4 regions of the Methylobacterium sp. NMS14P genome follow, and region 3 is predicted to be linked to each of the others. Evidence: predicted binding sites of a transcription regulator. Region 3 holds the regulator's gene; each other region holds the start of a gene.
The links. The regulator LexA, encoded in region 3, represses DNA repair genes until DNA is damaged. The targets are predictions, from matches to a motif close to TGTTCNNNNTGTGTTCNG.
Positions count from the first base shown of each region.

Region 1: the regulator LexA is predicted to act here: its motif matches at 1,192-1,209, upstream of uvrA (excinuclease ABC subunit UvrA).
Region 2: the regulator LexA is predicted to act here: its motif matches at 1,077-1,094, upstream of parE (DNA topoisomerase IV subunit B).
Region 4: the regulator LexA is predicted to act here: its motif matches at 1,247-1,264, upstream of LOK46_RS26605 (ATP-dependent helicase).

Region 1 covers NZ_CP087106.1:1,799,684-1,801,880, reverse strand. The annotation lists gene uvrA (excinuclease ABC subunit UvrA) at 1-1,036, opposite strand, end outside; gene LOK46_RS08430 (MFS transporter) at 1,459-2,197, shown strand, end outside.
Region 2 covers NZ_CP087106.1:1,122,199-1,124,395, forward strand. The annotation lists gene parE (DNA topoisomerase IV subunit B) at 1-970, opposite strand, end outside; gene LOK46_RS05290 (hypothetical protein) at 1,342-1,527, shown strand; gene topA (type I DNA topoisomerase) at 1,701-2,197, opposite strand, start outside.
Region 3 covers NZ_CP087106.1:2,310,273-2,312,469, reverse strand. The annotation lists gene LOK46_RS10980 (ComEC/Rec2 family competence protein) at 1-535, shown strand, start outside; gene lexA (transcriptional repressor LexA) at 529-1,248, opposite strand; gene LOK46_RS10970 (hypothetical protein) at 1,498-1,953, shown strand; gene LOK46_RS10965 (hypothetical protein) at 1,969-2,184, opposite strand.
Region 4 covers NZ_CP087106.1:5,587,950-5,590,146, reverse strand. The annotation lists gene LOK46_RS26610 (AsmA-like C-terminal region-containing protein) at 1-869, opposite strand, end outside; gene LOK46_RS26605 (ATP-dependent helicase) at 1,275-2,197, shown strand, end outside.

The DNA of each region.
Region 1 (2,197 bases), 510 kb from region 3:
TGAAGCCCGAGACCGGGCAGGCGAAGCGCGACGAGAAGGTGACGGTCCGGGGCGTCTCGCCCTCGGGGGCGTCGGCGAACACGATCTCGGCGACGCCGTCGGCGAGCTCCAGCGCGGTCTCGAAGGACTCGGCGAGCCGCGAGCCGATATCGGCGCGGACCACGATCCGGTCGACCACCACGTCGATGTCGTGCTTGAACTTCTTGTCGAGCTTGGGCACGTCGTCGATGGCGTAGTATTCGCCGTTCACGCGCAGCCGCTGAAAACCCTTCTTCTGGTACTCGGCGATTTCCTTGCGGTACTCGCCTTTCCGCCCGCGGACCACGGGCGCCAGCAGGTAGAGCCGGGTCTTCTCCGGCAGCTCCAGCACCCGGTCGACCATCTGCTGGACGGTCTGGCTCTCGATCGGCAGGCCGGTGGCCGGCGAGTAGGGGATGCCGACCCGCGCCCAGAGCAGGCGCATGTAGTCGTAGATCTCGGTCACCGTCCCCACGGTGGAGCGGGGGTTCTTGGACGTGGTCTTCTGCTCGATGGAGATCGCCGGCGACAGCCCGTCGATCTGGTCGACGTCGGGCTTCGACATCATCTCCAGGAACTGGCGGGCGTAGGCCGAGAGCGACTCGACGTAGCGGCGCTGCCCCTCGGCGTAGATCGTGTCGAAGGCCAGCGACGACTTGCCCGAGCCCGACAGCCCGGTGAAGACCACGAGCTTGTCCCGGGGGATGGTCAGGTCGACGTTCTTGAGATTGTGCTCCCGGGCGCCGCGGATCGCGATGACCCGCCGGTCCTCGACGGGGGCCGGCGCGGCGTCGAACAGCGCCTCGAGCTTGGCGTCGATGGCGGCCTCGGCCGCCGCCCCGGACCGGGCGGGTTTCTCGGACTTGGCGCGGGCCGGCCTGAGCTGAGGTGCCTTGGCGAGGCCGGCCTTCGGTGCCTTGGAGACCGTCGGGGCGGCGGCTTTCGGGGAAGCCTTCGCGGCGTCTCGGGCGGCGCCGGCGCGGCTTGCGGCACGACTTCCAGCTTGGGCTTTGGCCATGAGGGCGGCGGTCTCTCGAGGCGTCGACGCAGTCGGATCGGATCCGGATCGGATTCGCGCGCGGGCCAGCCGCCGCTCCGGCTCATGTCGAGCCCGAGGGGGCCCACGGCAAGATGCGGCCGGCGGGACGCAGGCCCGTCATGCGCCGCCCTTGCTAGAACGAAACGCGTACGGCGGCAACCGCTCCGTGCACGGGCCGCCACTCCTGCGCGCGCGGCGAAGCGATCCGGCGGGGCCCAAATGGCCGGTCGAGCGCGTCGAGCGGGCGCCTGCGCAAGCGCGCCCGTCACCGGTGCGTGACCGACGCGTGACCGGGCTGCGCGCGTCGGCCGCGGTGTTGCACCGCGGGAGCCGAGGCCCCACGTCGCCGGGATCCATTTCCCGAATCGCCTCCATCGCAGGTGCCGATGCCAGCGCTCGACATGACCGATCCCGTCGTCCGCGGCGGGGCCGGAGACCGGAACGCGGCCCGCGGGCAGCGCGTGTCCACGCGGCTCCTGTTCCTGATCGTGGGCATCGCCAACGCCACCTGGGCGCCCCTGGTGCCGCTGGTGAAGGACCGCGCCGGCCTCGACGCGGCGGGGCTCGGCCTGCTGCTCCTCACCTTCGGCGTCGGCTCGATCCTGGCGATGCCGAGCGCCGGGGCGGCGGCCGCGCGGCTCGGCTTCCGGCCGGTCCTGCTCGCCGGCACGCTGGCGCTCGGCCTCGCCCTCCCGGTGCTGGCCGTGGCCTCGGGGCTCGTGCCCCTCACCCTGGGGCTCCTGCTGTTCGGGGCCGGGATGGGGGCGGTGGACTGCGTCATGAACCTGCAGGCGGTCGCGGTGGAGCGCCGGAGCGGGCACCCGATGATGTCGGGCTTCCACGGCCTCTACAGCCTCGGCTGCATCCTGGGGGCGCTGATCGCCAGCGGCCTGCTGGCGGCGGGCCTCGGCGCGGGCTGGAGCGTGCTGCTCCTGGTCGCCGGCATCGCGGCCCTGTTCGCCGCCGCCTGGCCCGGCATCCTGCCGACGGACAGGGGAGGGGCGCGCGGCCCCGCCTTCGCGCTGCCCCGCGGCCCGGTGCTGGTGCTCGGCCTGCTCTGCTTCGTGGTGTTCCTCACCGAGGGCTCGGCGCTCGACTGGAGCGCGGTCTTCCTGATCCAGCAGCGGGGGCTCGACCCGG
Region 2 (2,197 bases), 1.2 Mb from region 3:
GGATGGTGTTGCAGTAGGAGTGCGAGAACCCGTCCTCGGCGACCATCCAGGCCACCGCCCACTCGAGCGACCCGTGCGAGCCCGGCTTGGTGATCTTGCCGGAGAACATCGCCTCGGTGACGAGCTCCTTGCCGTCGATGTCCCGGGCGAGATAGTCGCGCAACCCGTCGGGGAAGCGGTGGACCGCCTCGGCCGGCACGTCCTCCAGCCCCTCGAGGAGGGCGGGGGCGCAGCGCCAGCGGATCTCGACGCCGCCGAACAGGTAGGCCTTCGAGCGCGCCATCTTGAACAGGCGGCGCGGGTCGAACCTCAGCGAGCCGAAGATCTGGGCGTCCGGGTGGAAGCGCACCCGCGTGCCGCGCCGGTTCTGCACCCGGCCGACCAGCTCCAGCGCGCCCTGCGCGTGACCGCGCGAGAAGGTCTGTCGGTAGAGGGTCTGGTTGCGGGCCACCTCGACCTCGAGCAGGTCGGAGAGCGCGTTCACCACCGAGATGCCGACGCCGTGCAGGCCGCCCGAGGTCTCGTAGACCTTCGAGTCGAACTTACCGCCCGCGTGCAGCGTGGTCATGATGACCTCGAGCGCCGACTTGCCGGGGAATTTCGGGTGCGGGTCGACCGGGATGCCGCGGCCGTTGTCGGTCACCACGAGGGCGCCGGATTCCTCGAGCTCCACCTCGATGAAGCTGGCATGGCCGGCGACCGCCTCGTCCATCGAGTTGTCGATCACCTCGGCGAAGAGGTGATGCAGCGCCCGCTCGTCGGTGCCACCGATATACATGCCGGGCCGGCGCCGGACGGGCTCCAGTCCCTCCAGCACCTCGATGTCGGAGGCGGTGTAGCCGCCTTCGGGCTCGGCGGCCGCGAGCGTCGCCACGGAAGCCGAGGCGTCCAGGCGCCGCCGCGGCTCGGGCGGGCGGGCCGCGGCGCCCTTGCCGCCCGGCCCGAACAGGTCCCGCGCCGGATCGCTCACGCGCGGCCTCCGCGCGCGCGGCGCGTCGGCCGGCTCGGGATCGCGCAGACGGGTCTTGGGACGGGTCTCAGGTCGTGGAGCATGCGCCTTCATCCCCGCATGATAGCGGAACAAACCGTAAACATCAAAGCCGTTCGCCCCGCGGCGAAGCGGCCGCATCATCGCATGCTGCGCCGCCGCGAGCGAGGGCCGCGGTCGTGCCGGGACACGGTTCCGCGCCCCGGGCCGTCATCACGACGTTGCACAACAATGGGTTAAGGCTTTCTCGTGACCCGCATGCCCGGCTTCCACAGGCGACGCCCGGAACAGAACGGGACGATCGACGTTGGTGGCGGAGATAAATCTTGACCGTGGTCAGGGAGCCGCAGTCCATGAGCGACGCCGCGATCGAGGCCCGCCGCCTCACGTTGATCCGCTTCGAGCACGCGGCCGGCGCCGCCTTCGGCTGCGACGACGACGCGGGCCTGCCGCCCGCCCGCGCGCTGGTCAGCGCCACCACCATCGCGCTGGCGACTCTCGCGACGGCGGTCGCGGCGACGATCACCTACTTGGTCTGAACCCGATCGCCGACTCCACTCCGCGGTGAGAGAGCGGCATCGCTGGCGCTGCCTCACCACGTCTTTGCGAGCGGAGCGAAGCAACCCAGCCGGCGCCACGTCCGGCGACCTTGCGCTGCCCTGGATCGCTTCGCTACGCTCGCGAGGACGGAGCAGCGTCCGTCAGCGAATTCTCAGCCCGCGCTCGACTTCTTCGCGGCCGCCTTCTTGGCCGCCGGCTTCTTGGTGGCGGTCTTCTTCGCCGCCGGCTTGTCGCCGCCCGCGGCCCGCGCCGAGCCCTTCCGAACCGCCCCGCGCTTCGCCGGCTTGCCGCCGCCCGCGGCGCGCTTGGCGTTCACCAGGGCGACCGCCTCCTCCAGCGTCAGCGCCTCGGCGCTCATCGTCTTCGGCAGCGTGGCGTTGACCTCGCCGTCCGTGACGTAGGGCCCGTACTTGCCGGCCTTGACCACGAGGTCGCGCCCGCTCGTCTCATCCTTGCCCAGCGGCCGGCCGGGATCGGCGGCCGGGCGGCCGCGACCGCCGCCCTGCTCCTTGGCGACGATCAGGTCGATGGCGCGGTTGCCGCCGATCTCCAGCACGTCGTCGTCCTTGCCGAGATTGGCGTAGGTCTTCCCGTGCTGCACGTAGGGCCCGAACCGGCCGAGATTGGCCAGGATCGGCTCGCCGGTCT
Region 3 (2,197 bases):
TCCGGACGGTCGGCTCGCGCCCCTCGGAAGCCCCTCCGGCTTCGTCCTCGAACAGTGGCTGAAGGCGGACGGCGACGGGCGGCGGCCCGCGGGGCTGATCGTCCGGTCGGGCAGCGGGCGCTGCGACAGGCTCGGCTGCACCGCCCGGCTGCCGGACGGGCGGGCGGTCGCCCTGGTCCGGGACCGGCGCGCCTTCCCGGAGGATTGCGCCCGCGCCGCGGTGCTGATCACCTTCCTGGCGGCGCCTCCGACCTGCACGGGCCCCCTGGTGATCGACCGGCGGGCCCTCGCCGCCCGCGGGGCCGTGGCCCTCCGGACCGACGGCGACGGCTTCGCCGCGCGCTACGCCCGCGACGACGGGCGCGCGGTGCCCTGGCGGTCGGTCCCAGGACGCGGACCGGGACCATCGCGGCCGGTCTCCGCCGAGCCGGGCGGCCGCGCCGCGGAGGACGGGGCAGCCGCGCCGTCGGAGGCCGACGCCGCGCCGGGCGGAGAGCTCGCCCCCGGCGACGCGCCGGCCGAGCCGCTTCAGTAGCGGCGGACGAGGCTGACGAGGCGACCCTGGATCCGGACCCGGTCGGGCCCGAGCACGCGGGTCTCGTAGGCCGGGTTGGCGGCCTCAAGGGCGATCGAGGAGCCGCGGCGGCGCAGGCGCTTGAGCGTCGCCTCCTCGTCGTCGATCAGCGCCACGATGATGTCGCCGGTATTGGCGGTGTCCTGCTTGCGGATGACCACGAGGTCGCCGTCCAGGATCCCGGCCTCGACCATCGAGTCGCCGCGCACCTCGAGGGCGTAGTGCTCGCCGCCGGCCACGAAGTCCGGCGACAGGGTGATGGCGTGGCTCTGGTTCTGGATCGCCGAGACGGGCGTGCCGGCCGCGATCCGGCCCATGACGGGGATCGAGATGGCGCGGCCGGACTCGTCGATCATCCGCGTGCTCGCCGGGGCCGGCGGCTGCTTGGACTTGCCGCCCTCGACCACGCTCGGCGTGAAGCGGCGCGGCTCGACGGGGGCCGGAGCCGCCTGCGTCAGGCTCTCGGGGATCCGGATCACCTCGATGGCGCGCGCCCGATTCGGGAGGCGCCTGAGGAAGCCGCGCTCCTCGAGCGCCGTGATCAGCCGGTGAATGCCGGATTTCGACTTGAGATCGAGGGCATCCTTCATCTCGTCGAACGACGGCGGGACACCGCATTCCTGCATCCGGCTCTGGATGAATCGCAGGAGGTCCAGCTGCTTGCGCGTGAGCATCGACGGGGGACTCGCGGCTTGGCGGACCGCCACGTGACGGTCTCCGAAACAAATCACGAACAGGTTAAACGTTCCGCAAGTGTTCTGCAAGAGCGGTACCGCCACGCTCGGCGCGCCGCGGCGCGCCCGCGGGAGAAGGTCGAGAAACGCATTGACGGCGCAAGCGGAGCCGTTTCAATGCAACGCGGTGCCCCGCCGGGAAGGCGGCGGATCCGGGGCGCGGGCTGGGACCCTCTTGGAATGACGCGGATGCGACGACCCGCTGCTCTGCTGCCCCTCGGCCTCGCCGCCCTCGGCCTCGGCCTCGCCGGCTGCACCACCGGGTTCTCCTACATCTCGCGGAACTACGTGGCGCTCACCCCTCAGGTCGTGACGATCGGCTGCAAGGAGCCCTACGAGGTCTACGACAACCGGCAGCTGCGCCGGATGCTGATCGTGTCCAACGCTCTGCGCGAGTATACCGGCTGCAATCTGAGCGAGGTCCGGATCGATCCGGAGCCGGACGCCACCCGGGTGAAGCGCTTCCGCACCGCCGCCCGGGCCTATCTCGACGAGACCGTGCGCGAGGATTGCCGGATCACCGGCGAGACCGTGTTCGATCCGCTGAAGACCGAGTTCGCCTACGCCTGCGACGCGCCGGTCGAGAAGCGCGGCACGGTGGTCCCCCGCCTGCCGGGCCGCAATCCAGGCCTCGGGGTGCGCTGACCGGCCGGCGGCGCGTCAGGCGCCGGGCTTCGGGAAGGTCCGTTCCGCCGCGTCGCCGGCGGCGGCCAGCAGGGCGCGGGCGAAGGCCCGGGCCTCCGCCCGGTCGAGCACGATCGCGGCGGTGACCGGCGCGCCGCCGAGGTCGGCGAGGGCGAGCTCCAGGCGCACCCCGTCGGGCACGGCGCTCGCCTGCAGGCTCCAGCCGGAGCCCCGATCCGTGCTCTCCGCCATCTCACACTCCTCC
Region 4 (2,197 bases), 3.0 Mb from region 3:
CCGGTGCCGCCGAGCCGCAGGGCCCGGCCGCCGGGATCGATCGCGAGGTCGACGGCCTCGAACCGCACCTGCGTGCCCCGGGCCTTGAAGGTGCCGGCCAGCGAGAACGGCAGGTAGGCGCCGGCCGCCTGGGTCGGCGGCCCGACGACGAGGCGGGCGGAGCCCTCGGCCTCGACCTGGGCGCCGCCGGCTTCGGCGGGCACGAGGCCGAACCGCGCGTCCGCCTCGAAGCGCGGCGTCGCGTCGCCGCCGCCCGAGATCTTGGCGGCGAGGCGCCCGTCCGGCCCCGGCGTGCCGCTGGCCGCCCGGAACGGGATGCCGCCGCTCGTCCCCTCGATCCGCCAGGGTCCGACCAGGGCCGGTGCCTGCAGGCGCAGGTCTTGGACGTAGAGCTGGTCTGTCCGCCCGGTGGCGGGGACCTGCGTGGTGACGAGGAACTGCTGGATCTGCAGGTTCTCGATGGCGAGGTCGCGGTCGCGCAGGGCCCCGCCGAAATCGGGCGGCAGCTTCAGCGTGTCCGGGCCGGCGACCGGGAGCTTGATCTCGGCCCGGCCGATCCGGGTCTCGGTGAAGCGGAACTCGCCCTTCAGGAGCGGCGCGAGGGCGATCTCGGCCTTGACGAACCGGGCATCCAGGCTCGGGCGGTCCGGGTCGCCGCCGAGATGCAGGCGGTCCACGCGCAGCCGCGGAGAGGGCAGCAGGCGGACCTCGATCCGGCCGTCGGTCCGGACCGGAACGCCGAGGGACCGGGCGAGCGCCCGGTCGACGAGACCGCGATGGGCCTGCCAGTCGACGAAGGGCGGAACCGCGAGCGCCGCCACGAGAACCAGGATGACGGCGCACGCCAGCGCGGTCAGAAGATCACGCAATGGTCCCGTTCCGCACCATCTCTGCGCGAGGCCGCGGCCTCACCGTGCCGCCGTGCCCCGCGTGCCCCCGCGAGTCAGTCGCCACGGCCATAGCACGATAAGCCCCTGGGGGCGCCAGGGCGGCGATGCCACGGCCCCGAGCGGTTTTCGGGGCACGCGCGAGGCTGCTCGCGGCACGCCGGGCCTGGGGCCTCCGGACCGGGCAGGGTCCCCTCTAACATGCGGGAGAGGGGGCTCGTCGCGCTCCGCGGCCGCCGAGGCGAAGGCGCCGCCGCGGAGCCGGCCGCGCGGGGATCCGAAGGGCGCGGATCACCCCGGCGCGGACGGCCGCGCTTCATGGCTCCGACCCCCCTTCGCGGCGCGAACGGCCTCGACGCCGTTCGCGATTTGGTCCAGGGAAGCGGGATGCAGAACCCCCCGCATCCGCAGTCCGCCGGGGACGGCGCGCCCGCCACGTCCATCGCCGCCCGCGCCATGGGCGCCCTCCGCCGCGAGGCGGCCGGCTACCTCGAGGGGCTGAACCCCGAGCAGCGCCGCGCCGTCGAGACCACGGAGGGCCCGATCCTGGTGCTGGCCGGAGCCGGCACCGGCAAGACCCGGGTGCTGACCACCCGCATCGCCCACCTGATCGCCACCGGCCGGGCGCGCCCCTTCGACATCCTGTCGGTGACCTTCACCAACAAGGCCGCCCGGGAGATGAAGCACCGGATCGGCGCGCTGATCGGGCCGGCCGGCGAGGGCATGCCCTGGCTCGGCACCTTCCACGCCATCGGCACCAAGATCCTGCGCCGCCACGCCGAGCTGGTCGGGCTCAAATCCGACTTCACCATCCTCGGCACCGACGACCAGCTCCGGCTGATGAAGCAGGTCATCGCCGACCAGAACGTCGACGAGAAGCGCTGGCCGGCCCGGGCCCTGTCCCACGCCATCGACGGCTGGAAGAACCGCGGCCTCGGCCCCGAGCAGGTGCCCCCGGGCGAGGCCTCGGCCTTCGCGTTCGGCAAGGGCGGCGCCCTCTACACCGCCTACCAGGCCCGGCTCGCGACGCTGAACGCCGTCGATTTCGGCGATCTCCTGCTGCTCTGCCTCAAGCTCTGGCGGGAGAACCCCGACGTCCTGGCCAATTACCAGGACCGGTTCCGCTACATCCTGGTCGACGAGTACCAGGACACCAACGTCGCCCAGTACCTGTGGCTGCGGCTGCTGGCGCAGTCCCGGAAGAACATCGCCTGCGTGGGCGACGACGACCAGTCGATCTACGGCTGGCGCGGCGCCGAGGTCGACAACATCCTGCGCTTCGAGCACGATTTCCCCGGCGCGGTGGTGGT